Regions from separate parts of the Actinomadura geliboluensis genome, predicted to be linked through region 1. Evidence: riboswitches for the same ligand, from Rfam matches in the RefSeq annotation. Region 1 holds a riboswitch; each other region holds the start of a gene.
The links. Region 1 has a riboswitch for cyclic di-AMP ahead of ACGFI1_RS22530 (C40 family peptidase). Riboswitches for the same ligand answer to the same signal wherever they lie in the genome.
Positions count from the first base shown of each region.

Region 2: it holds a riboswitch for cyclic di-AMP, as region 1 does, so the genes downstream of both, ACGFI1_RS42520 (C40 family peptidase) here and ACGFI1_RS22530 (C40 family peptidase) in region 1, are expected to answer to the same signal.
Region 3: it holds a riboswitch for cyclic di-AMP, as region 1 does, so the genes downstream of both, ACGFI1_RS30370 (C40 family peptidase) here and ACGFI1_RS22530 (C40 family peptidase) in region 1, are expected to answer to the same signal.
Region 4: it holds a riboswitch for cyclic di-AMP, as region 1 does, so the genes downstream of both, ACGFI1_RS07945 (C40 family peptidase) here and ACGFI1_RS22530 (C40 family peptidase) in region 1, are expected to answer to the same signal.

Region 1 is NZ_JBICUA010000006.1:516,990-524,358, forward strand. Features, by position in the region: gene ACGFI1_RS22505 (ATP-dependent Clp protease ATP-binding subunit) at 1-629, opposite strand, end outside; gene ACGFI1_RS22510 (histone-like nucleoid-structuring protein Lsr2) at 1,006-1,329, opposite strand; gene ACGFI1_RS22515 (RDD family protein) at 2,546-3,292, opposite strand; gene ACGFI1_RS22520 (RDD family protein) at 3,300-4,142, opposite strand; gene ACGFI1_RS22525 (amino-acid N-acetyltransferase) at 4,139-4,669, opposite strand; cyclic di-AMP (ydaO/yuaA leader) riboswitch at 4,939-5,145, shown strand; gene ACGFI1_RS22530 (C40 family peptidase) at 5,149-6,129, shown strand; gene ACGFI1_RS22535 (LuxR C-terminal-related transcriptional regulator) at 6,435-6,665, opposite strand; gene ACGFI1_RS22540 (LacI family DNA-binding transcriptional regulator) at 7,156-7,369, shown strand, end outside.
Region 2 is NZ_JBICUA010000021.1:16,068-23,436, reverse strand. Features, by position in the region: gene ACGFI1_RS42525 (bifunctional glycosyltransferase/CDP-glycerol:glycerophosphate glycerophosphotransferase) at 1-1,145, opposite strand, end outside; gene ACGFI1_RS42520 (C40 family peptidase) at 1,390-2,157, opposite strand; cyclic di-AMP (ydaO/yuaA leader) riboswitch at 2,168-2,324, opposite strand; gene ACGFI1_RS42515 (PP2C family protein-serine/threonine phosphatase) at 2,782-4,644, opposite strand; gene ACGFI1_RS42510 (hypothetical protein) at 4,859-5,530, opposite strand; tRNA gene ACGFI1_RS42505 (tRNA-Pro) at 5,768-5,841, shown strand; gene ACGFI1_RS42500 (hypothetical protein) at 6,180-6,926, opposite strand; partial or broken gene ACGFI1_RS42495 (DUF1003 domain-containing protein) at 7,101-7,369, opposite strand, start outside.
Region 3 is NZ_JBICUA010000010.1:278,940-286,308, reverse strand. Features, by position in the region: gene ACGFI1_RS30380 (BlaI/MecI/CopY family transcriptional regulator) at 1-230, shown strand, start outside; gene ACGFI1_RS30375 (M56 family metallopeptidase) at 235-1,476, shown strand; cyclic di-AMP (ydaO/yuaA leader) riboswitch at 1,579-1,726, shown strand; gene ACGFI1_RS30370 (C40 family peptidase) at 1,732-2,781, shown strand; gene ACGFI1_RS30365 (TMEM165/GDT1 family protein) at 3,133-3,717, shown strand; gene ACGFI1_RS30360 (TetR/AcrR family transcriptional regulator) at 4,222-4,809, opposite strand; gene ACGFI1_RS30355 (aldo/keto reductase) at 4,958-5,875, shown strand; gene ACGFI1_RS30350 (NADPH:quinone reductase) at 5,884-6,897, shown strand; gene ACGFI1_RS30345 (IclR family transcriptional regulator) at 7,037-7,369, shown strand, end outside.
Region 4 is NZ_JBICUA010000002.1:521,958-529,326, reverse strand. Features, by position in the region: gene ACGFI1_RS07970 (AAA family ATPase) at 1-394, shown strand, start outside; gene ACGFI1_RS07965 (4Fe-4S single cluster domain-containing protein) at 391-1,140, shown strand; gene ACGFI1_RS07960 (hypothetical protein) at 1,044-2,060, opposite strand; gene ACGFI1_RS07955 (FHA domain-containing protein) at 2,103-2,495, shown strand; gene typA (translational GTPase TypA) at 2,575-4,428, opposite strand; cyclic di-AMP (ydaO/yuaA leader) riboswitch at 4,621-4,765, shown strand; gene ACGFI1_RS07945 (C40 family peptidase) at 4,773-5,786, shown strand; gene ACGFI1_RS07940 ((deoxy)nucleoside triphosphate pyrophosphohydrolase) at 6,275-6,661, opposite strand; gene ACGFI1_RS07935 (Mut7-C RNAse domain-containing protein) at 6,667-7,369, opposite strand, start outside.

The DNA of each region.
Region 1 (7,369 bases):
AGGACCGGGTTGTTCTTGGTACGGCGGGACAACACCTGCATGACCCGCTCGATCTCCTTGTCCCGGCCGATCACCGGGTCAAGCTTCCCCTCACGCGCAGCCTGCGTCAGGTTCCGACCGAACTGGTCCAGCACGAGGGAGGTGGAGGGGGCCGACTCCGAGGGGCCGCCGGACGCGGCGGGCTCCTTGCCCTGGTAGCCGTGCAGCAACTGGATGACCTGCTGACGCACCCGGTTCAGATCGGCGCCCAGCTTCACCAGCACCTGGGCGGCCACGCCCTCGCCCTCACGGATCAGGCCAAGGAGGATGTGCTCGGTGCCGATGTAGTTGTGGCCGAGCTGCAGCGCCTCACGCAGCGACAGCTCCAGCACCTTCTTGGCACGCGGAGTGAACGGAATGTGCCCCGACGGCGCCTGCTGACCCTGGCCGATGATCTCCTCGACCTGCTGCCGCACCGCCTCAAGACTGATACCCAGGCTCTCCAGAGCCTTCGCGGCGACACCCTCACCCTCGTGGATCAGGCCAAGGAGGATGTGCTCGGTACCGATGTAGTTGTGGTTGAGCATCCTGGCCTCCTCCTGAGCCAGGACGACAACACGCCGCGCGCGGTCGGTGAACCTCTCGAACATCTCGTCGCTCCTCACAGAGCGGTTGGGCAGAGTCCGGAACGTCCGGAACTGTCCTTCCGCATGCTAGCCCGCCCCGAGGAGGCCGCCCGGTGCACTCCCACCAGGAGACGTTCCCCAGCTAAGCGCTGTTCAGTCTCATCCAACTACCGCATCGGTGCGTCATGTTCCCGCTACGCCGCAAGCGAACGGGGGCTTTCCGCAGGTCGATCGGGGCGCGGGGCGAACCTCCCGAATGGGGCCGGAGTTCCGCCCGCGCCGCCTCTGTACCGCGCGGTGTCCGGGCCGAACCCCATTACGGCTACGCCACAAGCGAACGACTCCGCGGAAGCGAACGGCCCGCCTCGCTAACGGAGACGGGCCGCGGCGGGCGAGCGGCTCAGTTGGCCGCCTCGTACTGCTCGATCACGTGGGCCGGGATGCGTCCGCGCTCATTGACCTTGATGCCATTGTTCTTGGCCCAGGCGCGGATCTCGGCGCTGCGTTCCCGGCTGGACGCGCCGCGTTGCCGGCGGCGGCGCGAGACCGTGCCCGCCTTGCGGGACTTCTCCACGAACGGCTGCAGCGATTCCCGCAGCTTCGTTGCGTTGGCGCCACTCAGGTCGATCTCGTAGGAGGCGCCGTCGATCGAGAACGCTACGGTCTCGTCCGCCTCGCCACCGTCGAGGTCGTCGACGAGAAGCACCTGAACCTTCTGTGCCATGGGGACAGACCTTTCGGCTGGAGCAAACTTCAATCGGTTGACAAAGATATACCGAGAACTCCGCGGATGACAATTCCAGCACTCCCGATGAACCGGCACTGGGATCGAAGTCCCCTTCCGCCGGTGACCGCGCGTAATCGGCCTCGTCGTTTCCGGAGCGTCGGCGGGACGCACGAGGACCGGTGACGGCCCGGCATCCCCTAATTTGCGGGCACCGGGACGCGGGCCGAGGTTTTCGCGGCGTGACCAGTGTCACTGCGGACCACGCTGACCTGGGCGGGCGCGCACGCTTTGGCCCGGGTTTGCACGGCTCGGGGTTCGGGGTTTGCGGGAGCTCCGGCTTTCGGACGCGGGAGCCGCTCCGGACGGAAAGTCCCTGATCGGACCTTAACAGGCGGTGCACTCCGGCACCGCCGCCAACGATTAACGCTGACGTAACGGCGCTAACCGGCCCGCCCGCCGCGAATCATCGAGCGCCCCGCCGTCCGGCCCGGGGGCGGGAGCCCGCCGGGGACCAGGGACGACGCCGGACGGCCGCGGGAGAACGCCTGAAGCCGCACGGAACCGCGTATGGGCGCACAAGGGACCGGTATGCGGACGGGTATGCGCGGGAGATCAGCCGGCAACGGAATGCACAGATCATCGCCCTGACCCGGGGATGTGGAGAGATAACCGGGTCGGGAGCCGGGCCGAAAATCGGTTCCGGCGGGGTGTGAGCGGAAGTCGCCGAGCGTGATCCCCGGCGAACCGCGCCGCGCATGGTTCAGCCAGGGAAATCAGGTGATTGTGGCACAATCCGACCGCCCGTTGTCTACTTCAACAACCGCCCGGCCGGGATCCCCGGGGCGAACGCCGCCCTGTCCGCCCCACGGCGCGCATGGGCCCGGGAAAGTCCGTTCCGGGTGAGACCCTGTCCCATCCAGAGTAAGTCCAGTACCGCTAAGAAGCGACACCGCAGGCGGCACGGCAAGGGGCGGCCGAAGGGGCATTCAATCCGGAGGCGGCATCCGGGACGAGACAGATCCCCGCTCGATTCAGGGCCGTAACCGGAACGAGCTGGGATTGACCCGGCCAAGCCCGTGCGTCCGAAACAGACCCGGCCATCTCTCCGCAAAAGCATGTAGAAGGCAGCGAATACCCTCGTGCTGCGATGCATCCGGACGCGTAACCAGGGATCAAGGCGCCGGGAGCGTGCCCGTACGCGCGCGAGTGGCCCTCAGAAGGCCGGGGAATCGGGCGTCCCGCGCTTTACCACTAGCGTCCCCGCGAGCCTGTCATGGACGGCCTGGCGGCGAGTCCCCTCGAAGATGACACCGGCGTTCACGACCCAGAAGACGCTCGCCAGCACACCGGCCACGGGAATCGGGCGGATCGCGATCGGCAGCGAATAAACCGCCGCCCGGAGAACGCACTGCAGAACGCCGGGCCGGGCGCCGGCCTCCACCCGCTCAGGGAGCCCCTCGGCGGCCGTCTCCGCGCTAGTGGCCTCCGGCGCGCCCACGGGAGCGGGCTCGGGCGAGGGAGGGGCTGAGACGTCCTCGGGCGTCCCTGCCTCCGCGGGCACGGCGGGCTTCGCGGCGGGTACGAACCCCGGCACGGACGCCGGGAGGAAGCTCACTCCGCCGTTGGCCGTAGCACCCGACTCCGCCGCACCCTGGGCGTCGCCAACGCCCCCTGCGGCCTCTTGGCCCGCCCTGGCGCCCGATAGGGCGGATGTTCCCTCCGGCAGGGCGGTGACGACCTCTATGCCCGCGAAGCGCTTGCCGAGCGTCCGGCCCCAGAGGGCGAGCTGGACCGCCTCATACAGCAGCATGCACCCCGCCACGGCGGGCGGGGCGACGACGTCCACCATGTGCCCGGACACCAGTTCGCGGACGACGACGATGACGGGCACACCGACGATGAGCGTGTCGACCACACGCGCGAGCAGGCGCTGCCCCGGGTCGGCGAGGAAAACCGCCATCGCGGACTTACTCCGCGTACTCGGTGTACTGGTCGTCGCCGTACTCCTCGTACGTGCCTCGCTCGTCGATGACCAGCGTGCCGGCGAAACGGTCGTGCAGCGCCTGGTGCAGAGGCTGGTCCCAGATCGCCCACAGGTAGGCCATCAGACCGCCCACCCAGACAAGCGCCATCCCGTACGCGGCGTACTCCCACACCATCACCGCGAGGACCAGGAAGAAGAAGACACCGACCTGGTAGCCGACGTGGACGATCCCAGCGCGCCAGATCGCCTGCGTCGTGCTCATCGGCTCGCCCGCAGGACGGGCCTGCACGATGCCCAGGCCCAGGATCCGCTTGCCCAGCGTCCGCCCCCACATGGACAGCTGGACGGCCTCGTAGAGGAACGGCAGCACGGACATGACGAAGAACAGGGTGAAGATGATGGGCCAGTTCCAGATGCCGCCCTCTTCCTCGTCGTTGCCGCCTTCACCGCCCAGGCCGAACGCGGCGACCGTCACGGGCAGGATGAGCGCGAACCCGAAGACGGCGACGAGGGCGTTGTCGATGACCCTGGCGCCGGCCCTGCGGTGAATGGGCGCCAGTTCCATCTCGCTGCCGTGGGAGCCGCCGTAGGAGCCGTGGGGGTCGCCATAGGAGCCTTGGGAGTCGCCGTACTGGTCGTAGGACGGCTCGTAGGAGCGCCCCCAGTCCTGCTGAGGTTGCTGGGGCTGCTGCCACTGCTGCTGTGGCTGCTGCTGGTGCTGTGGCTGCTGCTGCCACTGGGGACCTTGGTACGGGGGCGGGGGACCGTAGGCACCCTGGCCCTGCGGCGGTTGGTAACGCCGTCCGCGGTGGGGGGAATCGCTCATTTGGGGCAGTCCTCCAGGCGAAGCAACATCCGGGTGTTGCCCAACGTATTCGGCTTGACCCGGTCGAGGTCCAAGAACTCTGCCACGCCTTCGTCGTAAGAGCGGAGAAGCTCCTCATACACCTCAGGCGACACCGGTGTACCGAGGATCTGCTCGAAGCCGTGGCGCGCGAAGAAGTCCACCTCGAAGGTAAGGCAGAACACCCTCCGCACGCCGAGTTCACGCGCCGTCTCCAGCAGCCGGGCGACGATGCGGTGGCCGATGCCGCGTCCGCCGTACCCCTTGTCCACCGCGACGGAGCGGACCTCCGCGAGGTCCTCCCACATGACGTGCAGGGCCCCGCAGGCCACGACGCGCCCAGGCGTCCCTCGCTGGACGTCCTCGGCGATCCAGAACTCCTGGACGTCCTCGTACAGCTTGACCGTCGACTTCTTCAGCAGGCGTCGCCCCGACCCGGCGTACAGATCGACCAGCCTGCGGATCTCCTGAACATCGGCGGTACGGGCACGCCGGATCACGACCTCCACAAACAGGCGAGATTATCGAACACCGGACCTTGCCGAACGTCGGCGTGCGCATACGCGTGGTGAGCACAGCAGAAGGGTGACTAGATAAAAGCGACTAGATAGGCCGCTCGGGCCTCTGGAAAGTGACCCAGAACACATCGCTCAGCGCCCCCGGAGGCCGCCGGTGGAAGCGCGCCCCGCCCGTCCGACCTGCGACTTCTCAGGATCTGGTTGGCATCCAATCCGCATTCCGTTAGTGTCCATCGCTGACATCGGCCACCCGCAGAACGGAGGCCGAACCGCCGAGTCCACGGGCCGCGAACCAGCGCCCCGGGGAGCCGGGGACCCACTTTCGGAGCGTTTCCGGGGATTGCCCCGAAGCAGCGGCCGGCAGGGGTGAATCCGCAGCGCCGCGGCCTGGCCCGCGCACGCTCGCGGACGGGCTGCTCCGGCCCCAACCCGTCAGCTAACCCGGTAGGCGGTCGAGGAGAGGAGAACTCGTGCAGCACTCGCGGTCTGCTTCCCTTCGACGCTTCCGCGGCCGCGCGGTCACCGTGGCCGGCGCGCTCGTCGCGCTGACGGCCGCTCCGCACACCGTCGCCGTCGCGCACGCCGATCCCGAGCCGTCCACCAAAGAACTCCGCTCCCAGGCCTTCAAGCTCGCCGACCAGCTGGAGCAGCTCACCGAGCAGTACAACGGCCTGAAGGTGAAGCTCGCGCAGTCCAAGCGCGCCGCCGAGGTCGCCACCGAGAACGCCGAGCGGCAGGAGAAGTCGCTCCAGGCGATCCGGCAGAAGGTCGGCACCCTCGCCGCGACCAGCTACATGCAGGGCGGCTCCGATCCGACGGTCTCGTTCGTCGCCTCCCAGGACCCGCAGGCCGTCCTCGACCAGGCCGCCACCCTCAACTACTTCGCCAAGCGCGACAGCACCAAGGTGCTCGGCCTCATGCAGGCGATGCAGGCCGCCCAGCGCGCCCGCAAGTCCGCCGAATCGCGCGCCGCGCAGGTCAAGCAGCTGCGGACCCAGCTCGACGCGCAGCGCAAGAAGGTCACCGACGCCTACGAGAAGGTCCGCGGCACGATCGTCAAGCGGGACCCGTCCCAGCTCGCGAAGCTCCCCGTCATCGGCACCGGCAAGGCCGCGCAGGCGCTGCGGTACGCGATGGGCAAGCTCGGCCGCCCGTACGTCTGGGGCGCCTCCGGGCCGAGCACCTTCGACTGCTCCGGCCTGACGATGTGGGCCTACAAGCAGGTCGGCATCAACCTGCCGCACTACACCGGCAGCCAGTGGAACGCCGGCACCCACGTGTCCCGCAGCCAGCTCCAGCCGGGCGACCTCGTGTTCTTCTACGCCGACCTGCACCACATGGGGATGTACATCGGGGGCGGCAAGATGATCCACGCGCCGCACACCGGCGACGTCGTGAAGATCGCCTCCATGGACGGGCGGCCCTTCGCGGGCGGCGTCCGCGTCGCCTGACCCGGCCCACGCTCGGTCCGGGACGCCTGGCTCCCGCCACCGAAGCGCGTGCGCTCGCGAGCACGGGTGTGCGCAAGGCTGAGTGGGTGTGCGCCTACTCCGCGAATGTGCGCATGACTGCGGAGGTGCGCATGACTATGGGATCCATGGGGGGTTGAACGCCGTCCGCGGCGACGCCACCTGCAGGGACCTACCTGCCAGGGCGCCGGCGCCGCCGCTGCGGGGTCGGACGGAGTTCGGTTCGCCGCCTGGATCTCTCGGTGACGCTCGCCCGTCCCCTGGCGAGCGTCGGGGGGTGAAGCCGGCTAGATGAGCTGCCTCCGGGCCGCCCACACCACGGCCTCGATAGGAGTGTTGACCTCCAGCCGGTCGCAGATCGTCCGCAACCGGCGCCGCAAGGTCCGTGCGCTCAGCTCCAGCTTGCGTGCCGCCACATCGGCGGTGACACCGCTCGCGATCTGGGCGAGCAGCCGGATCTCCTCCTCGCTCAGCCCGAAATCGTCGGTGCCACGACGTGCGAGTGTGGCTGTTTCCACTCCGTCCTCCCTCGTCCGTGGTGATGACCGCGGGGATGCAGCCGTCCGCTGCACAGGCACGGGTTGGGCCTCGATCTGTACGCGCGTTGGGTTGCCGGGTCCGGAGCCCTCCGGACTTAGATCATCGGGTTCCTTTGCTGTCTCACGAGCTTGGCCGGAGGTGGCCGCCTGGCCGATTGCGGGGTCGTACGGGGGAACTCCGGGTGACGATTCACTCGTTGGTCGTCCGAGGGAGACGGGATGAGATCGCCAGCCATCCGCATCCGGCCCTCCTCGTCGGACTCGCCGCGTCTTGCCGCTGAGCAAGATCGTGAATCGTTTCAAGCTACGCTTCGGCTCGGAACGCTAGGCGGCCGGATCCGGCCCGTCAAGCGCTGCCCAAATGCGGTATGCGTCCGATCGGCGACGTTCCGTAGTCGCTCGATTCGCTCTGTACCGCGCATAACTCCACTACCTGGGGAAACACTCCTGGGTCGGGACGAGGAGCGAGTTGCCACAGACCAGTATTCGTGAGGTCGCGAGGCGGGCTGGAGTCTCAGTTGGGACCGTTTCGAATGTCCTAAACCGGCCAGACCTCGTGGCCGAAGCTACCCGTGACCGCGTCCGCGCGGCGATCGAGGAGCTCGGATTCGTGCGGAACGAGTCCGCGCGCCGGCTCCGGCGGCGCCCCGAGCGCACCGCGGGCGAGTTCGGCGACCAGCCGC
Region 2 (7,369 bases), on a different contig from region 1:
TCCTTCAGGGGCCGGACGTGGAAGCCGAGGCCGGTGACGTCCAGGATCCGGCGGCCGAGCCCCCCGCGGGGCCCGCCCTCGCCCCAGAAGACCCGCCCGTCCCGCTCCACCAGCCGGGCGCGGAGCACGGGCCGGCGCGGGGGCCGGTACTCGGCGGCGGCCAGCGCCCCGGCGTGGTCGCCCTCGCGGATCAGGTACGCGGCGATCGCGGGCAGCGGGTTGGCCAGCTCGAACACGCGCGGGTCCAGCTCGGCCAGGTAGCCGGCCGCGAGCTCCAGGAACCGGTCCCGGTGGGCGGGGTCGCGGCCGCGCAGTTCCCGCAGGTAGAGCAGCAGGTCGTGGTTGACGAACTTCACGTCCTTGGCGCGCCGCAGATCGTGCGCGCCGCGCAGCGCGAACAGCATGTCGATGCGCCGGTGGATCTCCAGCCGGTCGGCGAAGTTGGCCGGCTCGGACCGCCGGTTGGAGATCGACGGTGCCCCCGTCCGCCGCCGGACGAGCCAGCGGTAGACGCGGTGCGGGATCAGCGCGGTCCGCTCCGCCGCCAGGTAGGCCTCGGCGGTGAACAGCAGGTCCTCGTAGTGCAGCCGCTCCACGAACCGCAGCCCCTGCTCCTCCAGGAACCCGCGCCGGTACGCCTTGTTGGTGGAGAGGGTGTCGTAAAGGAGACCGGGGTTCTCGCGCAGCGACCCGTAGACGGCGCTGCGCTCGTACAGCCAGGGGTACCAGGGGCGGACGCGCCCCTTCGCCCCCTCCGGCATGTCCAGGAAGACCCGCTCGCACAGCCCGGAGACCAGGTCGGCGCCGGTGTCCTCGGCGGTGGCGAGCAGGTTGAGGCAGGCGTGCCGGTCCAGCAGGTCGTCGCTGTCGAGGAACATCACGTACCGGCCGGACGAGGCCTCGACGCCCGCGTTGCGGGGCCGGCCGCAGCCGCCGGAGTTCACCGGCAGGTGCACCGCCCGGACCCGGCCGGGCCGCGCGGCGGCGATCCGATCGGCGACCTCCCCGGTGCCGTCGGTGCTGGCGTCGTCGACGATCACGGTCTCGACGCCGCCCAGGGACTGCTCCAGCGTCGAGGCGACCGCATGGGGAAGCCGCCGGGCGTCGTTGTAGGCGATCACCACCACGCTGACATCCGGGCGCACCCGCTCGGCCTCCCCTCACCGGTCCCGCCGCGCACCGGACCGGCCGCCGGGGCCGGAGACCGGTCGGACGCGTTGCCAGGGATTCCTTTCCAGGAACGCCCCAGTGAGGTCCAAGGAGCATCAAAGGCTGTCAATGCTTCCCATTACTCGCCTTCAACGGCGACTTAGGACACACCTCCAGGAACGCCCGAAGGCGCCCGGCCGGAGCCGGGCGCCTTCGATGCGTGCGCTAGGGGGAGGAGCGTCAGGACGCGTACTCCGGGTAGCCGTAGCCGACGACCTCGGACTTGTCGCGGACCTTCTTCTCCACCTTGTCGTTGCTGTTGCCCTCGACCGTGCTGATCTTGCCGTTGCCGTTGTCCTTCACGACGAGGCCGACGTGGTCGATGTCGCCGATGCTGCCCTTCGAGCCGTCCTTCCAGTCGAAGAACACCACGGCGCCGGGCTTGGGCTTGTCGCCCCAGCGGTCGGCCTTCTTGAACCAGGTGGCGTGCTGGACGGTGTAGGCGTCCCAGCCCATGTTCTTCACGCCGGTGTGGGCCCCGACCCAGGACACGAACATGTCGCACCACTGGGCGCCGTTGTAGGCCTTGACCGAGAAGCCGCCGTCGCGCTGGGCGGTGGCCTTGGCGTGCGGGGTCGAGACGTACCACTTGTGGAACTTGGTCTGGCCGCCCTTGCCCTCGCTGATGCCGACCTGCTTCTTGGCGAGCGCGATGGCCTCGGAGGCCTTGACCGGACGCGGCGCGACGCCCCAGCCGGCCTCGCGGGCCTCGGCCTGGGTCATGCCCGCGGACTGCTTCGACGTGGACTGCTTCGACGCGGTGCCCTGCTCGGCCACCACGGCCGCCTTCGCCTGGGCCGGGGTCTCGGCCGCGGCGCTGCCGCCGGCGAGGGGGTTGAGGACGGCGAGTCCGACGGCTCCGGTGAGCACGGCGCCCACGGCGACGCCGACGGCCTTGTCCTCGGGGGAGAAGCGGTTGAGCGAAAGTCGATCGAAACGACCGGTCATGCAGGGAATCTCCTATCTTCCATGACGCCTACCGGGTTAGCTGACGGATTCGGGCATGGAAGCAGCCCTACGGCGCGGCTCTGGGTCGCGCCGATTCACCCCTGGAACGTTGGGTCCCCGGCTCCGTCCGGTCGCTTCGACCGGCACGGACTCGGCCTCGCACCGCACATGCGGCGCAGACTTATCGGATGTATCTCAGTGACTGATCTCTGAGGGGTGCGCGCATCGTCTGGCGCGCATCGCGTGCGGATACCGCTCCGCGATCCTCGGCCGCCCTGGGAACGGACGACCGGCGCGGCAACGCATGGGGTGCGTTGCGGGATTCCGGATAGAAGGTACCAACCTTCTGAGGAAAAGCAAACCAGGCACAAATCTCTGTCTTGCCTGCTCAAAGCCCTTCCAAGGATCCTTCAACACCGTCAGGCCCCGGCATCTTCCCGATCTTTACCGAACTGGCCCTCAGCCCTTTGCCCATGGGCCTTACAAGCCAATGCCCAAAGGGTAAAGAAACCCGGGGGGTTCCGGGCCGCATGCCCCGCCGCACCCTTCGCGGGGCCTGCGGGGGCCGTTCTCATGCGGCCTAGCTCACAGGGCCTGCCCGCCACCGGATCCGGGTGCGCTTCGTCACTCGACGCGCAGCGCGAAAAGCGTGGTGTCGTCCGCCGCCCGGTCGTGCTCCATCCGCGCCAGGACCTCGTCCAGCACCTGGTCGGGGCGGGTCGAGGCATCCCGCAAGATGCCGGTGAGGCGCTCGATGCGCTCGTCCAGGTCCGCGTCCCTGCGCTCCACCAGGCCGTCCGTGTAGAGGAACAGCATGTCCCCGGGGTCGAGCTCGGTGGTGATCGTCGTGTACTGCCAGCCGGGCATCGCACCGAGCATCGGGTCGCGGACCACCTCCAGCGGCGCCGCCCAGCCGTCCCGGACCAGGATCGGCGGCGGATGGCCCGCGCACGTCCACTCCAACACCCGGCGGGCCGGGTCGAAATGCCCGACGATCGCGGTGCCCGTCGCCGGCGGGTCCATGTTCCCGACCAGCTCGTTCAGCCAGCCGACCAGCCGCCCCGCGGGCTCGCCCGTGCACGCGAGGCCCAGCAGCCCGTTCCTCGTGCGCGCCATCGCGGCCGCCGCGGGCAGCCCGTGCCCGGCCGCGTCGCCGATCGCGAACACGGCCCGCCCGTCCGGCAGCACCCGCGTCGCGAACCAGTCCCCGCCGATGCGGGCGGTGCTCTCCGCCGCCAGGCTGCGCAGCGCCACCGTCAGGCCCGGCAGCTCCTCGATCTCGTCCTCGTCCGGCAGGATCGCGCGGCGCAGCGTCACCGCGACCCGCCGCTCCTGCGCCGTCCGCGCCTGCTGCTTCAGCATCTGCCGCCGGGTCTCGGCCAGCGCCCGCTCCACCCCGCGCCGCCGGGTGATGTCCTGCGAGACGATATTGATCGAGATCGGCAGCCCGGACTCGCCCAGCACCGGCTCGGCGAACAGCCACAGGTGCCGCGGCGTCCCGTCCGGCGCGATCACCCGGTGCTCGGCCTCCACCGGCTCCTTGCGGGAGAACATCGTCTGGATGGCCTCCTCCATCAGCGGGAGGTCGTCCTCCGCCACGACCTTCGGCAGGTCGTGCGGCATCGGCGGCACCTCCTCGGGGTCGAGGCCGTAGTTCGCCAGCATCTGCGGCGTCCAGTCGGCCTCCCCGGTCGCGAGGTCCCACTCCCCGAAGCCGATCAGCGCCAGCCGCTCCACCCGCTCCATCCGCCGCGCGACACGGTCCTCCGCGAAGTGGTACCGCCACGTGACGCAGACCCCGGTCGACACCCGGACGCACCGCACGCTCATCCGGGACGAGCGGGACAGCCCCCGCTGCGCCGTGGTGTAGGAGAACGAGTCGCGCTCCAGCCGCGTCCCCGACTCCCAGACCTCCACGTACTCCTCGAACAGCCCGCTGAGGACCGCCCCCGGATCCGTGCGCAGCAGCCGGAGCCCCGTCAGCTCCTCCCTGCCGCGCCCGAACATGTCCTTGGCGACGCCGTTGAGGTCGGCGTACAGGAAGTCCGCCACGGCGCCGTCGGGGCCGACGACCGGCACCAGGTGGGCGCAGGAGTCGAGCGTCCCGTCCAGCAGCGCCCGCGCCACGGGGTCGTCCCCCACCTCGGCGAGGATCTCCGCGTCCCCCGCCGTGTCCTCCGCCGTCACCCGGCGCAGGACCTCCTCCGCCTCCGACAGCACCGCCTGGCGCTCCGCCGCGCCGCCCTCGGCCCGCGGCGCCCGCCGCCCCGCGAGCACCGCCCCGACCGGCCCGCCGCCGCTGTCCTTGACCAGCAGGGACGCCGCCTCCGCCAGGTCCATCTCCAGATCGCGCGCAAGCCAGATCAGATGCTGCAGAGCCTCCCCCGGCGGGACGCCGAGCCGCCGGGCCAGCACGACCCGCGCCTCGGCCAGCACCGCGCGGTCGTGCGCGGCCCCCCGAAGGTCCTCCAGGTCCGCAACGTGCACCCCGGGCTGGGTGCCTTCCGCTTCCGCCAACCCTGTCCCCCGTTCGGCGTCACCTGCCCCTGGGAGAAAAAAGCTACATACGCCAGCGAAGGACTATTCGCCCACAACCTGGTAAACAGCCCAGATCTTTGCCCGGGTTTTCCGTTCCCGCCCGAACCCGACCACTTCCGATGACCCGCCCCGCACGGAACCCTTCCCCACCCTGTGACGCCCGTCACGCTCGCAGGACGTCCCTGGTCAACGCCGTGATCCCCCGCGACGCCTCCCGGTACGACGTACCCGCCGGCCACAGCGTCAGCACCACCACGATCTTGTCCCCGACCACCCCGGTCGTGTGCAGCACGGGCCTCCCGAGGCCGAGATCGGGCCGCACCAGGGCCGGCCGCGCCCCCGCCTCGAACCCCGACCACCCCTGCTTGACGGCCGCCCCGTCCGCCACCCGCGGAATCCCGAACGTCTGATCGAACCCGTCCGTCCCCCGCGGCGTCGCCCGCCGCAACTGCTCCAGAACGAAACCGTCCACATGCCGGTACATCGTCACGACATCCCGCGCACTCAGCGCCGCATACCCCCAGAACCCGGGCTTCTCCGCAGGCGGCGGCGCCGCCTCCTCCAACCCCAGCCGCCGCGCCATCCGCTCGACGATCTCCCCCTGCCCGCCCCGCCCCCACAACTCCGTGGCCGCCCCATCGTCACTGGACCGCAGCATCACCTCCAGCAGCTCCCGATCCGCCGCCGAAGCCCGATGCCGCTCCAGATAGTCCAGCGCGATGAGGATCTTCACCACGGAAGCCGCCCGGAACACCCGCCGCGCCTCCCGCTCCGCGACCACCCGCCCGGCCCGGACATCGAAGACCACATAGGAAGCCCGAACACCCTCAGGCACCCGAGGCACGACCTTCGCCGGCCCCGCGGTCGCCGTCGTCACCTCGGGCTCAGGACTCCCACTCACCGGCCGAGCCCCTCCCCCGCACCCGCACAGCATCCCGGCGCACAACACCCCGCCGACCACGGCCCGCACAGACCCCATCCGCCCCGCCCAACGATCGACGGGGCCCGCAATCCCGGTACGCACGACCCCGCGGACTGCGCTACAGTGAACACGCCCGCCCAGAGCGGGCACCGGGACGTAGCGCAGTTTGGCAGCGCACTTGACTGGGGGTCAAGGGGTCGTGGGTTCAAATCCCGCCGTCCCGACAAGAAGTACCAGCTCAGAGGCCGTTTCTCCACCACGGAGAACCGGCCTCTTGATCGTTTGTTAGCCGTTCGTTAGTGAACCCGGCCGCCTCCCCCGTCATCCGGACGGTTCACACAGGACTGGAAGAGCCGCGAACCGCCCCGCGCCCTGTCCCGGTGTTCAACCAGGCCACACCGAGCCATCAGGCCCAGTCCGTCGCGGCCGCCCAGAGCAGGAGCGTCGCTAAGGCCCAGCGACCGCTGGGCCTAGGGTCGGGTTTGCCGACCCTAGGCCCCCTACGGCCAGTGCTCACCCTCATCTCCGCCCGGCCTCCTCGGTCGGGTTCTCCTGGACGCTTTCATCGCCGCTCGCGGACCGTGCTTGGGGTCCGATTTCGGCCGACGCGGCCGCGGAGCCTTCTGCGGGGCCCTCCACGGGGGTGAGCGTCTTCGGCGTGAGGCGGTCGTATTCGGTCATGGATCTCAGCCATCCTCGGGGGTGTTGGAGTGATCGGTGGCCGTTCGATGCCGCGGGTCGCCCTCGGCGCCGACGGTGGAGGGTGCCGTGCCGGCGGCGCCGCCGTCGAGCAATTCCTCGAAGAGGGTGCGGTAATGGCCCTGGCCTGGCGGAGCACCTCGGTCGAGGCCCCCTGCCCGGCCGCGCGGGCGCTGATCCTGTGGGCCCTCCGATAGTGATCCAAGACGCGAGAATGCCCGACCGACAGATCGGCGACCCGCTGCTCGTAATCCTGCGTTCCGTATCCGCGGTCCGCCATGACGCGACTGACGAGCCGGTCGGCGTCGGACAGCGCGTCCTCGGGGGCGTCCACAAACCGTTCCTGCACGCGGGCCCACTCGGCGTGGTAAGCCTGCCGGGCCGCCGGGTCCAGGGGATGCAGATCCATGTGCTCGACGCCGTTTCGCCTGCTCACCAACTGGCGCTCGGCCTCACGCCGGTTCCCGATGGCCTCCACGGTGCGGTCGTACTCCGGTCCGAACTGCCTGCGCAGCCCGTCGCGCCGCCGCATCGTCCACGTGACCAGCGCCGCCACCGCGGCCGCGACGATCACTATGACGATGACAGCGAATACCAGAGAGAGGGTCATATGATCCGCCTGCCCTTTTCGCAGCCGAAACCAAAAAAGTCACAGCGAGGCCGAACAAGAATCAGGTGCCGACGAGAAGATTGCGTCTCGCGAATGCCGGTGAAGTTCACTGCTCATTCCGTCATCAAATGCCATTCGTGTGCCGATGGATATGGGCAGGTCGAGAAATGTTCATCACCGAGGCCGGTCACACCTCGGTCGCACCTGAAGAAGCGCGGGCCGAACGCGGTCACGCGGTGACGGCAATCCCGACCTCAAGTGGGGTGGTGCCTCGTCGTCGACTGGTTCGAGGACCGGGATCGTCCGAGGCCGCCCGAGTCGTCCTTCCAACGGGCGGCCCCGGAGAGATCCGGCCGGTCCCCCGACATGGCGGATCACTGCCCAGTGAAGATGATCCGTCGAGTGATGGCTATGAGGTATTCGAGCACGGCTCATCTCTTTCA
Region 3 (7,369 bases), on a different contig from region 1:
GCCTCGCACAGAAGGGGCTCCTACAACGCACCCAGGACGGGACGGCCTTCCGCTATGGCCCGACCAGGGCGCGTGAGGAGTACGCCGTCGAACTGATGCTGGACGCGCTGACCGACGCCCCCGACCACGGCGCGATCCTCGCCCGCTTCGCCGAGAGCGTCCCCGCCGAGGACGCCCGCCACCTGCTGGACGCCCTGCGCCGCCGGACGTCCGACGGCGACGAGGCGTGACGCCGTGATCGTCCTGGTCGGCGCGCTCGTCGCCTCGGCGGTCCTGCTGGGGTGCCTGGCCGGGCCGGTCCTCGATCGGATCCGGGCCGGCGCCCTCGGCCCACGGACGGCGGTCGCCTGCTGGACGGCCGCGCTCGCGGGCACCGTCATCGCCAGCGCCGGAGTCGTCGCGGTCGCGCTGATCTCGCCCCCGGGGCCCGGACACGGACTGCTGACGCTGCTGCGCGACTGCCTGCCCCACCACGAGACCCAGGCGATGATCGCGGCGGCCGTGGCGAGCCTGGTCCTACTGGCGGCGTGCGGGACGAGGCTGGCCCGCGGGGTGCCGCGCCTGGTCCGGGCCCTGCGGCACCGCCGCCGCCACTGGGAGATGCTGCGCCTCGTCGCCCGCCAGCACACCCGGCACGCGGACGTCCTCGTACTCGACCACCCGGTGCCCGTGGCCTACTCCCTGTCCGCGCGCCGCCGCGCGATCGTGGTCAGCACGGGAGCCCAGGACGCACTGAGCGCCGCCGAACTCGGAGCCGTCCTCGCACACGAGCGAGCCCACCTCCGGCAACGCCACCATGCACTGCTGCTCGTCCTGGACTTGGCGCACGCCCTCCTCCCCTGGCTACCAACCGTCCGCCGAGCCAAAGCACGGCTACCGCTACTACTCGAAATGGCAGCGGACGACACAGCAGCGCACACCCACGGCCCCCGAACCCTCGTCAAAGCCCTACACACACTCGCCTCACCACCAGGCACCCCCAACCCGCCCGGTTCACTAGCAGCAACAGGCTCACAACCCTCATCCGAAGTGACCGGCGCCCCTTACACAGCCGAACTCCACGACATTGGCGGAGTGGTCGCCGCGCCCGGCCGGCTCGACGTGACCGGCCCGCTCGCCGCGCCCGGCCGGCTCGACGTGACCGGCTCGCTCGACGTGACCGGCTCGCTCGACGCGACTGGCTCGCTCGCCGCGACCGGGTCGCGTGAAGCGGGCGGCATGCCATGCGGGCCTGGAACCCGTGACGTTTGCGGTGTGGTTGTCGAGACCGGCTCGTTCGGCGCGTGTGGAGAGTTGGGGGCGGTCGGGGCGGGGATGGACGCGTTGGCGGCGCGGGTGCGGCGGCTGGAGGCCGGTGAGCAGGTGAAGCCGCGTGGGGCGTTCCGGGTGGTGGCGCCGGTGTTCGTGGCGGCGGCGGTCGCGGTGCCTCTCGCGGGCGCGGCTCTCGCGATCGGTCGGCTGGCCCTGCTCTGCTGATGCGTCTGGGACGTTTGCCGTAATCCGCGGCTTGAGTGGCGAATGAGGCGGCTATCTCCTACGCTGCGTAGGAGCCACCGTGACGAGCCCCCGCCGGGGGCGGCGATGGCGACGCCGAATCCCGTGGCCCATCGGCCCGGGAACCGGGGACCCGATCTCCACCGGGGTGAATCCGCTCCCTTCGCGGGGCGGTAGGGCGACTCTGGCCCGAACCCGTCAGCTGACCCGGTAGGCGGCACAGAGGAGGACGACCGCATGCAGCGACGCGCTGCCGTCATCGGCACGCCGAAACGCCGCACCCGCACCCCCCGAACCGTCACGGCATGGGCGATATCGGCCGCCGTGGCCGCGGCGCTCCTCGCACCGGCGCCCGCCTCCGCCGAGCCCGAGCCGTCCCGCCGGGAGCTGACCGCGCAGCAGAAGAAGCTCGCGGACGACGCCGAGAAGCTCAGCGAGCAGTACAACGGCCTGCGCGAGCGGCTGAAGCAGGCCCAGCGCGCCGCCAAGGTGGCCGAGGGCAACGCCGCCCGCCAGAAGAAGGCGCTGGACGACGCCCGCGCCAGGATCGTCAAGCTCGCAGCGGACAGCTACAAGAACGGCCCAGCGGACCCTGCCGTCGCCTTCGCCTCCGCCAAGGACCCGCAGAGCGTCCTTGACCGGTCGGCCACGCTCAACTACTTCGCCCGCCAGGACGGCGACCGCGTCGCCCACCTGCTCCAGACCATGCAGGCCGCCGAGCGCTCCCGCAAATCGGCCGAAGCGCGCGCGAAGCAGGTGCGCGAACTCACCGACGAGGCCAAGAAGAAGCGCAAGGAGCTCCAGGCCAGGCTCAAGAAGGTCGAAGCCAAGCTGGGCGTCGGCACGCCCATCCGAGGCAACGGCGGGCCCATCCCCAACGTGGACCCCGGCGGCGCCTCGGCCAAGGCCATGACCGCCGTTCGAGCCGCCCTGAGCCAGCTCGGCGTGCCCTACTCCTGGGGCGGCGGCACCGCGTCCGGCCCGTCCTACGGCACCGCGCAGGGCGCCAACATCAAGGGCTTCGACTGCTCCGGCCTGACCCTGTACGCCTACGCCCAGGTCGGGATCAACCTCCCGCACTACACCGGCGCCCAGTACAACGCGGGCACGCACGTGTCCATGTCACAGCTCAGGCCCGGCGACCTGGTGTTCTTCCACGCCGACCTGCACCACATGGGGCTTTACATCGGCAACGGCAAGATGGTCCACGCTCCGCAGACCGGCGACGTGGTCAAGATCAGCCCGCTCGCCGGACGGCCCTTCGCCGGCGGCGTCCGCGTCGCCTGACACGCTTCCCCCGACCGGCGTTCCCGTCACCCGTTCCCGGGTGACGGGGACGCTTCCATTCAGGGACGGCTCCTTTGCCGCGCCGGTCTAATGCCTTGCCGGATGTGTTGGCTACACTGGGGCCCGGCGAAGGGGAGTAGTCCTGTAATACCGCTGGTCGACACGCTGGACATCCTTGGACGTCCCGGCCATCGGGCCCCGCGAAGGGGTGGACGAGACCTTCGGCCACGGCATGACGTGGCCCGTACGACCGTGCGGGCCGTCCGATCGTGCCGGGCCGAGTGGTCCTCCCGTCGCCCGCCAGGGTGCCGGCCGAAGTCCGCGGCCCGGCCCCGTAAGAAGGCACCGCCCATGACCCTGGACCCGCTCGCGATTCTCACCGCGTTCGGCTTGATCTTCCTCGCCGAGCTGCCCGACAAGACGATGTTCGCCTCACTGGCCATGGGCACGCGCATGCGTCCGCTCTACGTGTGGTTCGGCACGTCCACGGCGTTCATCGTGCACGTCGCGATCGCCGTGGGGGCCGGCAGCCTGCTCAGCCTGCTGCCGGGCATGGCCGTCAAGCTCGTGTCGGCCGCCCTGTTCGCCTTCGGCGCCATCGTGCTGATGCGCGGCGGAGGGGACGACGACGAGGACGACAAGGCCGGCCAGAGGGTCACCCGGTTCTGGCCGTCCTACGTGGCCGCCTTCACGGCCGTGTTCATCAGCGAGTGGGGCGACCTGACCCAGATCACCACCGCCAACCTGGCCGCCACCAACGGATGGCTGCCGACGGCGATCGGCTCCGCCGCCGCCCTCATGTCGGTCTCGGCCCTGGCCCTCCTGGCGGGCCGCTTCATCGCCAACAGGGTCCCGCTGAAGACCGTCCAGCGCATCGGCGGCCTGTGCATGGCCGGCCTCGCCATCTGGACCCTCATAGAAGCCTTCACCATGTAACCCACCCCTCGGCCGACCCACCCTCGGCCGACCCACCCTCGGCCGACCCACCCCTCGGCCGACCCACCCCTCGGCCGACCCACCCTCGGCCGACCCACCCCTCGGCCGACCCACCCTCGGCCGACCCACCCTCGGCCGACCCACCCCTCGGCCGACCCACCCTCGGCCGACCCACCCCTCGGCCGACCCACCCTCGGCCAACCCACCCTCGGCCAACCCATCCCCGGCCAACCTCCCGGCCGACCGATCCCCGGCCAACCCCCCGGGCCAACCCCCCCGGGCCAACCCCACCGGCCGACCGACCCCCGGCCAACCGACCCCCGAGGCGCCCCTGGACCCCTCGCACGCGCCCGGGGGGCAAGTGAGCACCAACGATGGCGAACTGCCCGAAACGCCCCCGGACCCCTCGCAAGCGCCCCACAGGCAGAAAGCACTCACCGGCCTCGGGTTTCGCCGATCTACCTCTTCCGAGGGAACCAGCCGTTTCGCGGGTCGGTGCGGGGGTTAGCGGGTTTGGAGGCCGTTGAGGATGAGTGAGATGACGGCTTCGGACTCCGCTTCGGTCTCGGGGGAGTGCCACTCTGCGGCGTGGATCGGGTCGTGGAAGCGCGTGGTCGCATCGAGGACGGCGCGCGCGATCCCGTCTGGGTCGCCGGGTGTGAAGGTGCCGTCGGTGATGCCGTCGGCGATGATGGCGCGGATCTCGGCGAGCAGGAAGTCGACATGGGCGGACGAGACTGCGCTGTGATCCGCTGCCAGCACCCGGAAGGTGGCGAAGAGTTCCGGGTCCTCGCGGGCCTTCGTCCACTTCGTGGTGAACATGGTGGTGAGCAGGAGGTGCAGCCGGTCGGGCGGGGCCAGGCCCGAGGCCCGGACCGTCGCGGTGAGCTGGTCGCGCGCCCGGTCGAGCCAGCGCCGGATCACGGCCTCGCGCAGCGCCGCCTTGGACGGGAAGTGGCGGTACACGCTGCCGTGGCTCACCCCTAGGAGCCGCGCGACATCGAGCACGGTCGTCTTCTCCGGACCGTGGCGGCGCAGCACCTCTTCGGTGGCTGACACGATCGTCTCCGCGTCGAGCGGGCCTGCGCGCATCAGATCTCCCCGTCCCTCTACGGGCGCGAACGTACGGCAACGGACTGACGGATGTCAAAGTCTGTCAGCCTGTCAGCCTGTCGGCCGCCTACGTAGTTCGGATGACAGATATTGACATCTGTCATTTGATGTTCGTACGGTGCAGGGCATGGAGACACCTGATGAACGTGAGGCCAGCCCGGCGACCGCTTCGTTCGCGGGACGCACCGTGTCCCGCGTCGGCTACGGCGCGGCCCAGCTCGAGCGCCTGCGCGACCGTCCCGGCGACGCCGTCGCGCTGCTGCGCCGCGCGGTCGAGCTGGGCGTGGACCATGTGGACACCGCCGAGTTCTACGGCTTCGGCTTCGCCAACGCCGTGATCCGCGAAGCCCTGCGGCCCGAGGACGGCGTGCTCGTCGTCACCAAGGTCGGCGCCGAGCCCGACCCGGCAGGACGCCTGCCGCTCCGAATCGCGCAGCGGCCCGAACAACTGCGGGCCGGCGTTGAGCAGAATCTGCGCGGCCTCGGCGTCGAGCAGCTCCCCGTCGTCAACCTCCGCCGCCTCGACACCGGCCCCGGGCTGCGTCCCACCGGGGATCAGGTGGTCGACCTCGACGATCAGCTCGCGGTCATGATCGCCCTCCGCGACGAGGGCAAGATCGGAGCGATCGGCCTGAGCAGCGTCAGCCTCGCCAACCTGCGCCGCGCCCTCCCGGCCGGCATCGTCTGCGTGCAGAACGCCTACAGCGTCGTTTCCCGTGACGACGAGGCCATGCTGGCTCTCTGCACGTCCGAGGGCATCGCCTGGGTGCCGTTCTTCCCGCTCGGCGGGGCCTTTCCCGGCCTGCCCAAGGTCACCGATGAGCCGGCCGTCCACGCCGCGGCCGAGTCGCTCGGCGTCACGCCCTCCCAGGTCGGCCTCGCCTGGCTGCTGCACCACGCCCCCAACGTGCTGCTCATCCCAGGCACGGCCGACCCCGCCCACCTGGTGGCCAACATGGCGGTCCGTGAGATCGCCTTCGATCGGGCCACCCGCGCCGCCCTCGACGCCGTCGAGTCCCGCTCCAGCGAAGTCCCGATCGGCTAGGACGGACCATGAAGGCGATCATCTACCGCGCCAACGGCGGCCCCGGCGTCCTCCAACTCGTCGACCGCGATGTGCCCGAGCCTGGCCCTGGCGAGGTCCGTGTCCGGGTCGCCGTCTCCGGGGTCAACCCGGCCGACTGGCAGGCCCGTTCCGGCGCGCCCCTGAAGTTCCCGGAGGTCACGCCCCATCTGGACGGAGCCGGCGTGATCGACGCTGTCGGCGCCGGGGTCGACCGGAGCCGGATCGGGCAGCGGGTCTGGCTGTTCATGGCCGCCGCCGGACGGCCCACCGGAACCGCCGCCGAGTTCACCGTCGTGCCCGCAGAGCAGGCCGTCCCCCTGCCGGACGAGGTCAGTTTCGACGTCGGCGCGGCCCTTGGCGTCCCCGCGCTCACAGCGCACCGCGCGCTCACCATGGCCGAGGACGGCCCGCGCCGCCTGCGACCCGGCGCGCTCAGCGGCCGCGTGGTGCTCGCCGCCGGCGGCGCCGGGGCGGTCGGGCACGCGGTGATCCAGCTCGCCCGCTGGGCGGGCGCCACCGTGATCAGCACGGTCAGCGGCCCGGAGAAAGCCCGCCTCGCCACCGCCGCCGGTGCCCACCACGTGGTCAACTACCGCGAAGGCGATCCGGCCGCCGCGATCCGCGAGATCGCTCCGGACGGCGTCGACATCGTCGCCGAGGTCGCGCTCGGCGCCAACCTCGCACTGGACTTGGCCGTCCTGCGCACGCGCGGCACGATCTCGACCTATGCCAACGACGGGGGCAAGCCGGTGCACCTCGACGTGGCGCAGAACATGGTGCTGAACACGCGTTTCCAATTTCTGGTGCTCTACACGGCCGGCCCGGAAGCGCGCGCCGCAGCCGCCGAAGACATCGCCGCCGCCGTCCGCGACAACGCCCTCCCGGTAGGCGAGCAGCACGGCCTGCCGCTGCTCCGCTTCCCCCTCGCCCACACCCCCGACGCCCACCGAACCCTAGAAAACGGCACCACCGGCAAGATCCTGGTAGACGTCCCCAAGTAATGCCCGCAGTGTTGACGCGCATCGCGTGTTAGAGGGTGGTGGCGTCGGGGGTTGAGGTGGGGGTGAGCAGGGGGTTTGGGGTCGTAGCATGGCGGTTGATTTGGGAGTTTGTGCCGGTTCGTGGGTGTGGGAGGGGGCCGTGGACAAGCCGCTGAAGACCCCGCCTCCTTATGCCGTGGCGAGTGTGGACAACGCGTTGCGGATCGCGACGATGCTTCAGTTGGAAGGGGCCATGACCGTCACCGAGGTGGCGGGGCGGCTCGGGGTCGCCGTGTCCACGGCGCATCGGCTGCTGGCGATGCTCGTCTACCGGGACTTCGCCGTGCAGGACGCGGACAGGTCCTACCGCGTCGGGCCCGTGCTGGAGCTGGCGGCGCACTCCCCGTCGGCCGCGTCGCGGTTGCGGGCCGCCGGGCTGCCGCATCTGCGGAAGCTGGTCGACGTGCTCGACGAGTCGGCCAACCTGACCGTG
Region 4 (7,369 bases), on a different contig from region 1:
GCGCATCAAGGGCGCGGTCGCCGACCATTTCACCGAGGTGCTCAACCGGCCGGAGCTGCTCAACCGGTTCGGCGACAACATCGTGGTGTTCGACTTCATCTCCGCCGAGGCCGCGCACAAGATCTTCGACCTGCAATTCGCGAACATCTGCCGCCGGGTCACCGAGGAGCACCGCCTCTCCCTGGCCGTCAAGGGCGAGGCTCTGACGACGCTCCGTGAATGGTGCACCGAGGAGCTGGACAAGGGCGGGCGCGGTATCGGCATGGCGCTGGAGTCGCATTTCGTCAACCCGCTGGCGCGCGCGCTGTTCGACCGGGAACTCGTGCCGGACGAGAAGGTCACCGTGACGGCGATCCGGCGCGAGGGAAGCATCGTCCACCTGGACCTCCAGTGACCGGGGACGGCGGCGCCGGCGCGGGTGGCGCCGGCGAGACGCTCCTGCTCGCCAAGGCGCACTATCCCGTGACCACACTCGGCCCCGGAATCCGCGCGGGCATCTGGACGCAGGGCTGCACGCTGCACTGTCACGGCTGCCTGTCGAGGGACACCTGGGACGCCGACCCGCGGCGCGCGGTGCCCGTCGAGACCGTTTTAGGATGGCTCGCGTCCCTGCCCGGACCGGTCGACGGCGTCACCATCTCCGGTGGTGAGCCGTTCCAGCAGCCGGCCGCGCTGGGGGCCCTGCTGCGCGGTATCCACGCGTGGCGGGACACCCTCGACCGTGAGACGATTGCATTGGACATATTGGTATACAGCGGATATGTCTACTCTCGGCTCTGCCGAGGCGGTGAGACGCGCGAGATCCTCGACATGTGCGACGCGGTGATCACCGGACCGTACGTCGATCGGCTCAATCCGGGGGGGCGACACTCCGGCGACGGCTCCCTACTCTGGAGGGGGTCGGCGAACCAGCGCGTCGTCCCGCTGTCTCCGCTCGGACGGCGGCGGTACGGGGCACTGGCCGACGTCGGGAACACTGGAGAAGGAACAGGGCCCCGAGTGCAGGTGTCCGTGGACGAAGGGCCGGAGGGAAGGCGGGTGTACTACATCGGGATCCCGCGAAGGGGTGACATGGAGCACCTGACGTCGAGGCTCGACCGCGCCGGGGTGCGCTCGGGGGATGTGTCATGGCGACCTTGAACTGTCCTGTCTGCGGTGAGCCGCACCAGCAGGGCGACCTGCTCTGCATGAACTGCGGGGCCAATCTGGCGCGCGGCGGAGGCGGCGCCCACCGGCAGGGGCCGGGCGGGTACGACGACCAGCAGCCGCAGGGCGGCCAGTACGGCGGCGGCCCGCAGCACGGCCAGCCGCAGTACGGCGCGCCGCAGCCGCACGATCCGTACGGGCAGCAGTCCCCGCAGCACCAGCCGGGCCCGCCGCCCGGGCAGCAGCCCGACCAGTGGGGCCCGCCGCAGCCGCCGCAGCCGGACCAGTGGGGTCCGCCGCCCGGGCAGCAGCAGTCGCCCGGCCAGTACGGGCAGCCGCAGCACGGCGCTCCGCAGCAGGGAGGCCCCCACCAGGGCGGCCCGCCGCACGGGGGCCAGGCTCCCGGGCAGCAGCCCGCGGACCCGTGGGGCATGCCCCAGCAGCCGCAGCAGCCGCAGGACCAGTGGGGCGCGCCGCAGCCGCCGTCCGACCAGTACCAGCAGCAGCGCGAGCCGCAGTACCAGCCCCCGCAGGACCAGTACGGCGCTCCTCAGGGCCAGTACGGCGCCCCCCAGCAAGACCAGTACGGCGCCCCTCAGCCGGACCAGTACGGCGCGCCCCAGCAGGACCAATACGGTGCCCCGCAAGACCAGTACGGGGCTCCGCAGGACCAGTACGGCGGCGCACCGCAGCAGGACCAGTACGGCGCCCCGCAGCCGGCCGACCACCAGTTCGGCCCGCCGCCGCAGCCGCACGGGCAGCCGCCCCTCGGCGGCCCTCAGCACGGCGGCCCCCCGCACGGTGGTCCCCAGCACGGTGGTCCCCAGCACGGTGGTCCCCAGCACGGCGGTCCCCAGCACGGGGGCCAGCCGCCGCTGCCGCCGCACGGCCGCGAGGCGACGCTGCTGCCGCACGACCAGGGCCAGCGTCCCCCCGCCCCCGACAGCACGGCGTTCATGTGCCCGTACTGCGAGGCGGTGCTGAGCAACCCGGGCGCCGCGCAATGCGACTCGTGCCTGCGGCCCCTGCCGAAGCAGGGCACGCCCGTCCTGCGGGTGCAGTTCCCCACGGGCGAGCTGAAGGTGTCCGTCGGCCAGCACCTCGTGCTCGGCCGGGACGCCGGGCAGTCGCCGGTGGCGGCCACGTTCACGCAGTACGACAACGTGTCGCGGCGCCACTCGACGGTCTGGCTCGACCCGTCAGGCACCGCCTGGGTGCGGGACGAGGGCTCCACCAACGGGACGTTCGTCAACGGCGAGCGGCTGCCCCGCGGCGTGGAGGCGCCCCTGCGCGACGGCGACCAGCTCCGCCTGGCCGCCGACGTCACCGGGACCGTCCAGCTGAAGTGAGCTGAGCACGAAGAAGGGCGGCCCCGCGGTTCTCGGAACCGCGGGGCCGCCCTCTTTCGCACTACGGGGCGGGCCGGTCTCAGCCGGCGCGCTTGGTGCGGGCGCGCATGCGCTCGCGCTCCTTGGCGTCCAGCACGACCTTGCGGATGCGGACGTTCGCCGGCGTCACCTCGACGCACTCGTCCTCGCGGCAGAACTCCAGCGCCTCCTCCAGCGACAGGAGGCGGGGCGGGGTGAGCCGCTCCAGCTCGTCGCCGGTGGACGACCGCATGTTCGTGAGCTTCTTCTCCTTGGTGATGTTGACGTCCATGTCGTCGGCGCGGGAGTTCTCGCCGACGATCATGCCCTCGTACACCTCGGTGGTCGGCCCGACGAAGAACGTGCCGCGCTCCTGCAGGTTCGTGATCGCGTACGCGGTGGCGGCGCCGGCGCGGTCGGCGACCAGCGACCCCGACGGGCGGGTGCGCAGCTCACCGAACCACGGCTCGTAGCCCTCGAACACGTGGTGCGCCATGCCGGTGCCGCGCGTCTCCGTCATGAACTCGGTGCGGAACCCGATCAGGCCGCGGGCCGGGACGAGGAACTCCATCCGCACCCAGCCGGTGCCGTGGTTGGTCATCTGCTCCATGCGGCCCTTGCGGACCGCCATCAGCTGCGTGACCGCGCCGAGGTGCTCCTCGGGGATGTCGACGGTGAGCCGCTCGACCGGCTCGTGCCGCTTGCCGTCGATCTCGCGGGTGACGACCTGCGGCTTGCCGACGGTCAGCTCGTAGCCCTCGCGGCGCATGTTCTCCACGAGGATCGCGAGGGCCAGCTCGCCGCGGCCCTGCACCTCCCACGCGTCCGGCCGCTCGGTCGGCAGCACCTTGAGCGACACGTTGCCGACCAGCTCGCGGTCGAGGCGGTCCTTGACCATGCGCGCGGTGACCTTGGTGCCCTTCTCGCGGCCCGCCATCGGCCCGGTGTTGGTGCCGATCGTCATCGAGATCGCCGGCTCGTCCACCGTGATCAGCGGCAGCGGGCGCGGGTCGTCCGGGTCGGCGATGGTGTCGCCGATCATGATGTCCGGGATGCCGGCGATCGCGATGATGTCGCCCGGCCCGGCCTCCTCGGCGGGCTTGCGGGTGAGCGCGTCCGTCATCAGCAGCTCGGTGATCTTGACCCGCTCGATGCTGCCGTCGTGGCGGCACCAGGCGACCGGCTGGCCCTTCTTGATCGTCCCGGCGTGCATCCGGCACAGCGCGATCCGGCCGAGGTAGCTGGAGGCGTCCAGGTTCGTCACATGCGCCTGGAGCGGTGCGTCCGGGTCGTAGGACGGCGCCGGGATCGTCTCGGTGATGACCTTGAACAGCGGCTCCAGGTCGTCGCTGCCGGGCATGCTGCCGTCGGCGGGCTTGTCGAGCGAGGCGCGCCCCGCCCGGCCCGACGCGTACACGATCGGGAAGTCGATCTGGTCCTCGTCGGCGTCGAGGTCCATGAACAGCTCGTAGGTCTCGTCCACGACCTCGTCGATGCGGGCGTCGGGACGGTCGGTCTTGTTCACCACCAGGATCACCGGGAGCCGCGCGGCGAGGGCCTTGCGCAGCACGAACCGGGTCTGCGGGAGCGGGCCCTCGCTGGCGTCCACCAGCAGGACGACGCCGTCCACCATGGACAGCCCGCGCTCGACCTCGCCGCCGAAGTCGGCGTGGCCCGGGGTGTCGATGATGTTGATCGTCAGCCCGTTGTGCTTGACCGCGGTGTTCTTCGCGAGAATGGTGATGCCCTTCTCGCGCTCCAGGTCGTTGGAGTCCATGACCCGGTCGTCGACGTCCTGGTTCTCGCGGAAGGCCCCGGACTGCCAGAGCATGGCGTCGACCAGCGTCGTCTTTCCGTGGTCGACGTGGGCGACGATCGCGACGTTCCGGAGGTCGTCGCGCGTGGAGATGGGCATGCGGGTTACCTTGCGTGAGGTTTCAGGAGAGTCGCCGCAGAAACACGGCAGCACTCCATTCTACGCTCCGCGGCCCCTCCCGCATTCCCGAGCGGGCCGCACCGGGCCGCGCGCCCGCCCGATTGGCCAACTTTGCCGATCCTTTGTAATCTTCCCGAGATCCGGTCGTCCGGAGTCCCACCCCCCGGGGCTGCGACCGGAACGCCGAATCTCCCGCCCGGCGGGAGAACCGGGGACCCACACCCCCGGGGTGAATCGGCGCGCGACACGCGCGCCGTAGGGCGACTCCTGGCCCGAACCCGTCAGCTAACCCGGTAGGCGTGCGTGGAGAGGAGAGCACCGGCTTGGCACCGGACCCCCACCGGCGGCGGCGCGTCACGCCCACCGCCACCGCGGCAGCCCTGCTCCTGGTCGGCCTCGGCGCCACCGCGCCCGTCGCCGCGCACGCCGCACCGCTCGGGCTCGCCGCCGCGGCGACGCCGAGCCCGACTCCGACGACGGAGAAGGGCCTGCGCAAGAGCCTCGACGCGCTGAACGAAGAGGCCGAGATCCTCACCGAGAAGTACAACAAGACCCGCGTCGACCTGAAGGCCGCACAGAAGGCCGAGCAGGCCGCCACCACGACCGCGCAGACCCTCCGGACCCAGGCCGCGCCCGCCCGCGAACGCCTCGGCCGGATGGCCGCCGCCAACTACATCGCCGGCTCCCCCGACGCGCTGTTCGGCGCCACCGGCTCCCCCGACGGGCTGTCCGACAGCGCCTACCTCGTGCAGAACCAGGCGCACGCCGTCCGGGCCCTGCAGAAGCAGATCGACCGGGCCGAAGCCGCCGAACGCGACGCGAAGGCCAAGACCGCCCAGGTCAAGAAGGCCTGGGAGGACGCCAAGAAGGCGCGCGCCGAGGCGAAGGCCAAGGTCACCGAGGTGATGAAGCGCCTCGACAAGCTGTCCACCACGCACGCCAGCGACCCCCGCACCGGCCTCACCGCCACCATCAAGGGCTCCGACCTGCCCGCCAAGATGGCCCGCAAGGCCTACGGCAAGCTCGGCTCCCCCTACGTGTGGGCCGCCGCCGGACCGAGCAGCTTCGACTGCTCCGGCCTCGTCGTCTGGGCCTACGCCCAGGTCGGCAAGCCCGGCCTGCCGCACTACACCGGCGACCTCTACCAGCTCGGCACCAAGGTCCCCCGGTCCCAGCTGCGCTCCGGCGACCTGGTCTACTTCGGCGGCAACCTCCACCACATGGGCATCTACCTCAGCGGCGGCAAGTACCTGCACGCCCCGCGCACCGGCGATGTGGTGAAGATCTCCAAGCTGTCGGACCGCTCCGACTACGCGGGCGCCAACCGCATCTCCTGACCCCCCTCCGGGCCGCGAAACGCGGCCCCCTCGGTCGTCGGGGGCTTCCTGCGGCGCGGTAGGAAGCCCCCGGCGGGTTTATTGTTTTGCCCTCGGCGTCAGGCGCTGGGGCGCCTTCCTTCCACGGGCAAACCGGCGATCGCTGCATCGCTCCGGCTCGCCTTGCGGCTCGCTGCGCGATCAGGTTCTCGCTTCGCTTGAACCTGGCTTCGCACGCGATCGCAACGTGACCCTTGTCGCAAGCTGGGCTTACGGACGTGTACCTCAGGGTTCGCGCGTGGTGCGGCTGGGGCTGAGGTCGTCGAGACAGGCTTCCCCCGGCGCGCGCTTTCGCTCGCCTTGCGGCTCGCGGCACCGGTGGCTTCTCGCTTTCGCTTTGAACCCGGCTTCGCGGGCGATCATTGTGGTTCGCGGCGCGAGCGGCATTTACTGGCAAAGGCCCAGGTGAGCAACTTGGAGAGGCTGGGCGGGGCGCGCGGTGTGGGGGGTTAGATCAGGTGGGCGTCTGCGATGGCGTCTATTACTGGGCGGTCGCCTGGGAGCCAGTCGACGTCGTAGAGCTCGTGAGGGGTCAGCCAGCGGAGGGCCAGGTGTTCCAGGGGCTGGGGGGTGCCCTCGATGATCTCGGCGGTCCAGACGCGCAGGACGGCCTTGTCGCTGAGGCGCCAGTCGGTGCCGATGCGGCGGCCCAGGCGGACCTTGACCGCCAGTTCCTCGGCGCACTCGCGGACCAGGGCGTCCTCGTCGGACTCCCCCGGGTCGACCTTGCCGCCGGGCAGCTCCCAGCCGCCCGCCATGTGCGGCGGCTCGGCCCGCTGCGCGGTCAGCAGCCGGCCGTCCGCGATGATCGCCGCGCCCACCACCACGAGGTCGATCGCGATCAGCTCCTCTCCGTCGCGGCGGCCTCGACCTGCCGCGTCGATTCCCGGACGATCTCCTCCAGATGATCGCCGTGCGCGCCGCGCCAGTAGACCTGGCCGCAGTCCGCGCAGCGGCCGTAGACGTCGTAGCTGCGGCGCGTCCCCGCCTCCAGGCCGTCCTCGACCTCGGTCTTGTCGACCGGGACCAGCTCGCCGTTGCAGGCGGTGCACCGCGTCCACGGCCGGAGGACGGGCGCGAACCGGTCGAGGAGGTCGCGGAGTTGGTCGTCCGGGCGGGCGCCGCGGACGTAGGCGCCGAACCACAGCGCGCGGCGGCGCAGCAGGCCCCGGTCCTGGGTGAGCAGGACGCGGCGCTCGGCGTTGGCCTGGACGACCAGCGCCGGATCGTCCATGTCGTTGTGGTAGGCGGTGTCGAGGCCGATGAGGCGCATCCGGCGCGCGAGCGTGCCGAGGTGCACGTCCAGCAGGAAGCGCGGCGCGTCCTGGCCCGGCTCCAGCGGGACGGGCTGGGGGCGCGGCACCGCCGCCACCCGCACCTCGTCGCCGGGCTCCGGCCGGGCGGACGGCTCCGCCGGCGCGCCGTTGACGGTGATCGGCCCGGCCTCGGGCAGCGGCACGCCGAGCGACTCGACGAGGTGCCCCAGCGTGGACGTCCCATCGGAGGGCACCCGGGTCGCGGTCTGCCTGCGGGCGGCGGGCAGG